4 regions of the Lichenibacterium dinghuense genome follow, and region 3 is predicted to be linked to each of the others. Evidence: riboswitches for the same ligand, from Rfam matches in the RefSeq annotation. Region 3 holds a riboswitch; each other region holds the start of a gene.
The links. Region 3 has a riboswitch for fluoride ahead of L7N97_RS21110 (DUF190 domain-containing protein). Riboswitches for the same ligand answer to the same signal wherever they lie in the genome.
Positions count from the first base shown of each region.

Region 1: linked by a shared signal. The riboswitch ahead of L7N97_RS12695 (glycoside hydrolase family 15 protein) and the one ahead of L7N97_RS21110 (DUF190 domain-containing protein) in region 3 are both predicted to bind fluoride.
Region 2: linked by a shared signal. The riboswitch ahead of L7N97_RS12600 (DUF190 domain-containing protein) and the one ahead of L7N97_RS21110 (DUF190 domain-containing protein) in region 3 are both predicted to bind fluoride.
Region 4: linked by a shared signal. The riboswitch ahead of L7N97_RS12670 (hypothetical protein) and the one ahead of L7N97_RS21110 (DUF190 domain-containing protein) in region 3 are both predicted to bind fluoride.

Region 1 is NZ_JAJLMN010000001.1:2,628,428-2,630,624, reverse strand. Features, by position in the region: fluoride riboswitch at 690-751, shown strand; gene L7N97_RS12695 (glycoside hydrolase family 15 protein) at 1,250-2,197, shown strand, end outside.
Region 2 is NZ_JAJLMN010000001.1:2,599,721-2,601,917, reverse strand. Features, by position in the region: gene L7N97_RS12600 (DUF190 domain-containing protein) at 1-1,151, opposite strand, end outside; fluoride riboswitch at 1,184-1,264, opposite strand; gene L7N97_RS12595 (fused DSP-PTPase phosphatase/NAD kinase-like protein) at 1,661-2,197, opposite strand, start outside.
Region 3 is NZ_JAJLMN010000001.1:4,427,570-4,429,766, reverse strand. Features, by position in the region: gene L7N97_RS21115 (YeiH family protein) at 1-569, opposite strand, end outside; fluoride riboswitch at 915-994, shown strand; gene L7N97_RS21110 (DUF190 domain-containing protein) at 1,147-2,197, shown strand, end outside.
Region 4 is NZ_JAJLMN010000001.1:2,616,946-2,619,142, reverse strand. Features, by position in the region: gene L7N97_RS12675 (catalase) at 1-496, shown strand, start outside; fluoride riboswitch at 864-925, shown strand; gene L7N97_RS12670 (hypothetical protein) at 983-1,207, shown strand; gene ppa (inorganic diphosphatase) at 1,219-1,764, shown strand; gene eno (phosphopyruvate hydratase) at 1,772-2,197, shown strand, end outside.

The sequences.
Region 1 (2,197 bases), 1.8 Mb from region 3:
AGACGGCTTCCACTTCGGCCGTCCACTCGCCCGCAGGCGTCCCGACCGCCGTCGGGTGCGAGTCGATGGGGTGCAGGAGGCACGGGGGTGAGGGCCACGATCTCCCGCACGCTCCGGCAATCGTGCATTCTCCCGACTGGACAGGGATGCGAGGCCGCGTCGCGTCGGGAGCGCATGTCATGCGCACCGCATGTGGGCGGCCGGGCGTCGCGCCGATGCGGGCGCTTGTGGCGCCCGATCGCACCACCCCGATGCCGACATTTCCACGTCGTCGAGCGGCGACGACCGCCCTGCGATCGTGGGCGCCCCGATGATGGCCGGAGCCCATCGACCATGGCCTCTGCCCCGCGTGGCTCCGGCGCCCACGCGATGAGCGGCCGACCCGGATCCGCGCGTCGACGACCCCGCCGCGTGTTCGGTCCGAGCGAGGCGCATCGCAGCCGCGTCGTCTCCCGGAGGTCGGGACGGGGATCGCGCCATGGTTCCGCCGTCGGCGCTCGCGGACCGGGCATCGAGTCGTCGGACGCGGGCGGCGGTGGGCGGGGCCTGCCCGTCACGCGACCCGCCATGGGACCCTGTATGGGGCGATGCACGCTCCGGGTCGGCGATCCGAAGCCAAGAGGCACCTGCCGCACCTCGCCTGAGGTGGTGCATGGTAGAACCGGGAACTTTCCGCTTCGAGCTACGTTGGGACGTTCGGCGATGGAGTTCGCCATCGAATGCCGTCAGGGCTGATGACTCCTACCTGAAGTGCCACATGGCACGGGAGCGGCATCGCCTTGTCTCGGGCTTCGAGAACTCGTTCGGCATTCCCGCGACGTCGTGCTCGCTCAAACGAGCGTCCTGACGTTCGATCGTGCGGTGTCCCATCCCATCCCAGGCTCCATGTCCCACGGTCCGAGCGGACGAGCGTACGCGGCCGCGCGCCCGATCCCAGGGTGCGGGTCGACGCCGGTCCTGGATCTTCGGCCCGCCCCGGTCGATCCACGGCGATCGGACCGGGATGGTATCGGGCGGATGGCTCGAAGCGGGTGCGTCCCGAGCGATCGAGAACGGGTCCGGGGGCGCAGCGCCGGTCGGGACGGCGCGCGGGAACGTCGCCGCGAAAGGTGGATCGCTCCCCGAGATCAACGTCGCGAGCTTGGTCGTGGATGGCCCGGTGAGCGCGCCTCCCGGAAACATGGAGGACTCCGAGATGGTCAGATCGATCGACGGTCGTGCCGACCCGGTCCCGGGAGGGAGCGTGGGCATGGCGGGCTCCGCGTCGACGGTGGTCGAGCCGGCGCCCGCGCCCGCGCGGGACATGCCGTCGCGCTTCAACGACGACCTCGCGCTCGCGGCGGTCGGGAACTGCAACATCGCCGCCCTCGTGGACCGCAACGCGCGCATCTCCTGGTGCTGCTTCCCGCGCCTGGACAGCGATGCGATCTTCTGCGGGCTGATCGACGACGCCCATGACCCCTACGACGGTTGCTTCACCGTGGAGATCGAGGACCTCGCCCGATCGGAGCAGCACTACCGTCGCAACACCGCCATCGTGAGCACCGTGCTCACGGCGCACGACGGCAGCAGCGTCGAGGTGGTGGACTTCGCGCCGCGCTTCAGGAAGCACGATCGCATGACCCGTCCCTCGATGATCGTGCGGCGCGTCTTCCCTCGCGCCGGCAGTCCCCGCATCCGCGTGCTGGTCCGTCCCAAGCCCGCGTTCGAGGGTGGGACCTTCGTCCGCCGGGTTGGCAGCCATCACATCAGCTTCGTCGGGAACGAGACGTCGTTCCGCCTGATGGCGAGCGGGCCGATCTCCTACATCGCCGAGGAGGTCCCGTTCGTCCTCGGCGAGCCGCTCGACCTGCTGCTCGGACTCGACGAGTACCTCCACAAGTCGGTCGCCGAGACGGCGCGCGAACTCTTCGAGCAGACGGAGCAGCACTGGTTCGAGTGGTCGCGCAATCTCTCCATCCCCTTCGAATGGCAGGACGTCGTGATCCGCTCCTCGATCACACTCAAGCTGTGCAGCTTCGAGGACACCGGCGCGATCGTCGCCGCCCTCACGACCTCGATCCCGGAATCGGCGGGCTCCGGACGCAATTGGGACTACCGGTATTGTTGGCTGCGGGACTCCTTCTTCGTCGTGAACGCGCTGAACCATCTGGGGGCGACGAACATGATGGAGGAGTTCATCGCCTACATCACCAAC
Region 2 (2,197 bases), 1.8 Mb from region 3:
AAGATCGCCACGAAGCCGAGGCCCGCGAAGAGGTCGACCGGGGCGTCGAGGAGGGCCGAGAGGGCGTTGCCGAGCGCGGCCCCGATGAAGAACAAGGGGGTCACCTCGCCTCCCTTGAAGCCGCTGCCCAGGGTGACGACCGTGAACAGGATCTTCCAGGCCCAGGCCCAGGGGAACACGCGGCCGCCGAAGAACGCCACGATCGAGGCGTCGCCGGGGTTCGGCGACGTCACCCCGAGGCCGAGGTACTCGCGCGTGCCGATCGCGTGGGTGAGCCCGATCACCAGCAGGCCGCCGATGACCGGCCGCAACCATGCGACGGGGCACAGCCTCTTGAAGGTCGAGCCGAAGGAGTGCGACGCCTCGGAGAACGCGAGGCCGGCGAGGCCGAACGCGACGCCCGCCAACGCGACCTTGACCAGGAGCGCGACGTGCGACGCGACGCTCCCGCCATGCGGGCCGGCGACCTCCGAGAAGGCGATGTGGTAGGCGACGTGGGTGATGCCCCAACTCTGGCAGGTCCAGTCCCCGATCAACGCGGCGAGGACGCACGGCACGAGGGCCTCGTACTCGACCCGGCCTACGGCGAGGACTTCGAGGGCGAACACGGCGCCGGCGACGGGGGTCCCGAAAACCGCCCCGAACCCGGCGGCGATGCCGGTCGTCAGGAGGATCCTGAAGTCCGCCGGGGTCAATCCGAGACGCTGGCCGAAACCGCTCGCGATGGTGCCGCCCAACTGCACGGCGGTCCCCTCGCGACCCGCCGACCCGCCGAACAGGTGCGTGATCAGGGTCGCGGCGACGATGAGGGGCGCCATCCGTAGGGGGACGCCGCCGCCGGGCTCATGGATGCGGTCGAGGATCAGGTTGTTGCCGCCCTCCGCGGGCCGACCGACCCAAGCGTAGGTGGCGCCGATCGCCGCCCCCGCGAGCGGCAGGCCGTAGAGCAACGCCGGGTGCTCGAAGCGGGTCTCCGTCGCGAGGTCGAGTAGCCAGAGGAACGCCGCACAGAAGCTCCCGACGGTGGCGGCCATCGGGACGGTGAGGCCGATCCACTTGACCGCGACGACGACGTGGGCGACGCGCGCGAGGAGAAGGGAGAGGGAGGCACTCCACGCATGGACGACGGACGTGGCCGTCCGGCGCGACAAGGCATTCGTCAAACGGATTCCCCCTCACGGCGTGCAAGGTAGGAATCATCAGCTCGTCGGGGAGCGGTTCGACCCCGGGAAGGGTCCGGCAGAAATCCATTGCCGCGAGGGTGTCTAACGAGGAAGGGCCGATTCGTAAAGCCCCCTCGGTCCCATATGCCCGAGCGCCGGCCCCGACGTCCGTTCCCCGGTCGCTCCGTCTCGAGGATGAAGGTGGAGTGGATCCGAAGCGCACCCCGCCGGAGATCGTCGTCGCCGGAGTTGACCGCGGATCTCGCCGCGATGGTCTCGCGGACGCCGGTCCCACGCACGTCGAGCCCGGTGAGGTCGCGGCGTCTCTTTCGGGGCCCTCGATGCGTGCCCGTCCACTTGGTGGTCGGCCTCGGAGCCGTCGCGATCCCCTCTCGGCGACGAACCCTGCCGGCGTCAGGTCCCGATCGATCCGAGGTCTCCCGGAGCCACGGTCCGGGGCGTTCCGACGAGGTTCGGGCGCACGTCGCCGGACCACGTCACCCTCCGGCCGCTTCGAACGCCGCCGAATAGGCGGCGAACGCGCGATCCATCGCGCCCGACTTGCTGGTCAGCCATGGGAAGTGCCCGTAGCGGAACGACAGCTGTCGATCCGCTGTGGCCGGCGCCCTGTGCATGACGGCGAGTTCGTAGAGGGCCGACGCCAATCCCGAGCGGTCGGCGCCGGCGTCGCAATGGAGGAGCAGAGGTCTGGGCGACGTCCGCAGGACCTCGATCAGGCGCGCCATGGTGACCGCGTCCGGCTCGTGGGCCGCCGAGAGCTGGATCGACACGAGGGTCGCCCCCGCTTCCGAGACCGCCCCGATCTCGGCGTCGTACCATCCCTTGCCTGGGTTTTCGCCGCGGAGGTTCAACACGGTCCTGATGCCGTGCTCGCGCACGAAGCTCGACAGCCGCTCCGGGCCTAACTGGCCGGATCGGTACATCCCACCGTCGAATTCGTGGATGTTCCCCGAGAGCCTTAGCCAACCGGCCCATCCCCCGGCCGCGAGGCCGACCGAGAGCACGACGGCCAT
Region 3 (2,197 bases):
GCCAGCACGCCGTACTGGGTGAGCGACAGGCTGAGCACCGGGACCAGCAGCGGCAGGAGCAGCACCACGACGACGCCGAGCACGGCCGTGAAGGCGATGGACGAGGCGACGTCGTCGCCGTCCGCGCCGATCACCGGCGCCACGGCCGCGATGGCGGAGTTGCCGCAGATGGAGTTGCCGCAGGCGACCAGCACGGCCATGCGCTTCGGCAGGCCGAGCAGGCGGCACAGGGCGTAGCTCGACGCGATGGCGAGCGCCACCACGAGCGCGATGCCGCCGATCAGCGCCGGGCCGAGCGCCAGCACGGTGGCGGCGCTGACCGACGCGCCGAGCAGCACCACAGCGACCTCCAGCAGCACCTTGGCCGAGAAGGCGATGCCGGGCGCCCAGCGCGGGCCCGGCGTCCAGGCGGAGCGGATCGCCACCCCGAGCAGGATCGCCAGCACGAGCGCTTCGAGGTAGGGCTCGCCGACGAGCCGCGTCTCGATGGCCTGCAATGCCACCGCCACCAGGGTCACGACGATGCAGAGAACCAGCCCGGGCAGAAGGGTGGGTCGGATGCGGGACAAGATGTTCACCTCGTTGATGTGGGAGGAGCCCGCGCGACGGTCGCGTCGGTCGGCCCCTGTCGGGTGACGGGAGATAGGAGACAGGCGGCCCGCGCCGTCCAATCTCCAATACAGAACGATCGATCGTGGGGCTCGATCGATTACCTGGGCGGCTCGGTGAAGGTCGGTGAGGGACGCGAATCCCGAGAGGCGTGTGCGAGGCGGCACGGGCGTCCTTTCGAGCACTCGAGCCTCCGCCCGTTTCCCGGGTTCGTCGGCGGCGGCCTTCGTCACGGGATCAATCGTGGAAAAAAGATCCACGACCACTCCGTTCGTGGGTTTACGCTCTGATCGTCGAGCGCTAGCAATGCGGTCGGCAATGGATTTCTGCCTGACCCCTCCGGGGTCGAACCGCCCCGTTCGGGGCTGATGATTCCTACCTTGCACGTCGTAAGGGGGAGTCCGCTTGTCCATTTCACTCATCGGTCGGCGTCGGTCGGCCTTCGCGCGGCGATCTCTTCGGCACCTACGGTCGTTCGTGGTGCAGCGCGCGGTCCATGCGTTGCTGGCCGCAAAGTGTATAGGCCTGACGGTCCCCATGGCGCTGATCGTGGGGTCGTTCTGCGCGGCCTTTCTCTGGCTTCTCGATGCGGTTACGGAAGCGCGCTTCATCCATCCGTGGCTGCTCTTCGGCTTGCCCGGAGCCGGCGCGGCGATCGGTGCCATCTATGCCTGGGTCGGCCGGCCGGCCGAGGGCGGCAACAACCTCATCGTGGACCAGATCCACGAGCCGGGCGGCGGCATACCGCTTCGCATGGCGCCCCTCATCGTCGTCTCGACCCTGGTCACCCACCTCTTCGGTGGCTCGGCGGGGCGGGAGGGGACCGCGGTTCAGCTCGGCGGCACGATCGCGAGCGCCATCGGCAAGCCTCTCGGCCTCGGGCCCGCCGACACCAGCATGCTCCTGACCACCGGGATCGCGGCGGGCTTCGGAGCCGTGTTCGGCACCCCGATTGCCGGCGCGGTCTTCGCGCTCGAGGTGCTGGCGGTGGGGCGCGTGCAATACAGCGCCCTCGTTCCCTGCGTGCTGGCGGCGATCGTCGGGGACTGGGCCTGCCATGCGTGGGGCATCAGCCATGTGGCCTATCACGTCGCCTTCTCCAGCGTCGCGGACGGGCCGGCCGGTTCGTTTCACGCCGATCCAGTTCTTCTCGTGAAGGTCGCCCTGGCCGGGGTCGCCTTCGGCTTGGCGAGCCTCCTGTTCTCGGAAGCGATGCACTGGTACGGTTCGGCCTTCAAACGGCTGTGCACGATCCCCTGGCTCCGCCCGGCCATCGGCGGCCTCGCCGTCATCGGTCTGACCTATGCGCTGGGCACGCGAGACTATCTCGGCCTCGGCGTCACCTCGCCCGATCCACACGCCGCGTCGATCGTGGCGTTCTTCGGGAACCATGTTTTCCCGTGGGCCTGGGCCTGGAAGATCGTCTTCACGGTCGCGACCCTGGCGACGGGCTTCAAGGGCGGCGAGGTCACGCCCCTGTTCTTCATCGGTGCCGGTCTCGGCAACGCCTTGTCGGGCCCGCTCGGAGCGCCGACCGACCTTTTCGCCGCACTCGGCTTCGTCGCCATCTTCGCCGGTGCCTCCAACA
Region 4 (2,197 bases), 1.8 Mb from region 3:
GCAGGACAAGCCCGCGAAGGGCATCAAGGGCCGCAAGGTCGCGGTGCTGGCCGGGAACGGCGTCGACGGCGAGCAGCTCGGCGCGCTGCGCTCCGCGCTGGAGGCGCGGGGCGCGGTGATCGAGGTGATCGCGGCGCACGGCGGCACGATCACCTGCTCGCTCGGCAAGAGCGTCAAGGTGGACCGGCCGGCGGTCAACGCGCCCTCGGTGATCTACGACGCCGTGGCGGTGCCGGGCGGCGCGTCGGCCGGGGTGCTGGCCAAGACCGGGCTCGCGCTCGCCTTCGTGGCCGAAGCCTTCAAGCACGGCAAGCCGCTCGCCTTCATGGGCGAGGGCGCGGCGCTGATCGCCAAGGCGCACCTGCCGGTGCCGGCCGCGGGCGCCCCCGAGCAGGGCGTGACGGCGGGCTCGGCCGCGGAGGCTGTGGACGCGCTGGTCAAGGGCCTGGAGAAGCACCGCTACCACGACCGCGACATCGAGGCCGTGGCGGCCTGAACGTCAGCGCAGGGTGTCCGGAGGATCGGACCGGAGTCGCCGAAGGGTGCGTCGCCCCTGCGACACGGCCTCCGGCGACATGCGGGAGGCATCGTTCTCGACGGATGGGCGACATCCGGCGCCGAACGTCGTTCCGAGCGAGGCGTGGTGAGCCTTCTCCGGCTTGGTCGCCCGCCCAGGCCCCAGGGGAACGGCTGAGCCGGCGCACGAAACAGCACATGGGGCCGCGGAACCTCGGCCCGGGTCGCGTCCTTGATCCCTGGGACATGCGCATGGTCTCGACGGGGCGACCTCGCGCACGATCCCGTCGATTTCCCGGACGATGGTACGTCGGGGGTCTTGCCTTCGAACGCGGACTTCCCTAGAAATAGGCAACCGGGATGGAGTTCCCGTTCAACCGCCATTTTGGCTGATGACTCCTGCTTTAGCCCTCCATCGGGCTAGCGGAGGCTCGCCGTGCGGTGTTTACCTGAAAATATTCAGCTCATGATCGCCGACCCGATCGTGCGCATGCTGATGGTCGCGGATCGCGTCGACGAAGGCGAATTGCGTTCGATCCTGACGCGCGCACGCGAGCGGGTCCCCCCGTCGGAAGACCTCATGGATGCCCCAGCGCCGGGCGCCTCGATCGAAGTGTCTCCGAACTTCTCTCCCTTGCCGCTGGGCTGGGCCTCCTTCGGGGCCCCCTTCGGCTGCCCCTCGCACGCTTGACGGAGGGGATCATGAACATCGACCTGATACCGATCGGACGGGATGCGCCGGAGGAGTTCAACGCGGTCATCGAGGTCCCGGTCGGGGGCGAGCCGGTCAAATACGAGTTCGACAAGGCGACCGGCGCCCTTTTCGTCGACAGATTCCTGCAAACCGCGATGCGGTGTCCCGGCAACTACGGCTTCATCCCGCGCACGCTGTCGGAGGACGGCGATCCATGTGACGTCCTGGTGCTCGGGGATCATCCGGTGATGCCGGGTGCGGTCGTGGCCGTGCGACCGATCGGGGTGCTCCGAATGAGCGACGAGAACGGCCCCGACGAGAAGGTCGTCGCCGTGCCGGCCACACGGGTGACGCGTGATTTCGAGCGCATCGCCTCCATCGACGACCTTCCGGTCTCGCTCTGCGAACGGATCGAGCACTACTTCGCCCACTACAAGGATCTCGAAGCAGGCAAGTGGGTCACGCTCGGGGGGTGGGAGGGACCGGACGCGGCTCGATCCATGGTCCGGGCGGCCATCGATCGGCACGGTGCATCGGCGAACAAGGGATCGTGAGGACATCATGGGCGCGAAGATCGCAGACATCGACGCCATCGAGATCCTGGACTCGAGGGGCAATCCCACGCTCAAGGTGGACGTCACCTTGGACAACGGCGTCGTCGGGACGGCATCCGTGCCGTCGGGCGCTTCGACGGGTTCGCGGGAGGCGGTGGAGCTCCGGGATGAGGATGGGGGCCGCTATGGGGGACGCGGCGTCTTGAAGGCGATCTCCCGGATCCGGGAGAGGATCGCCCCGAGGCTCCACGGACACGATCCCCGTCGACAGGCGACGCTCGATCACATGTTGTGCAAGCTCGACGGGACGCCCGACAAGTCGTCGCTCGGGGCCAACGCCATGCTGGGGACGTCCATGGCCATCGCGCGGGCTGCGGCCCGCGACCTGGACCTCCCGCTGTACGCGTACCTCGGCGGGATCGCGGCCCGCCGC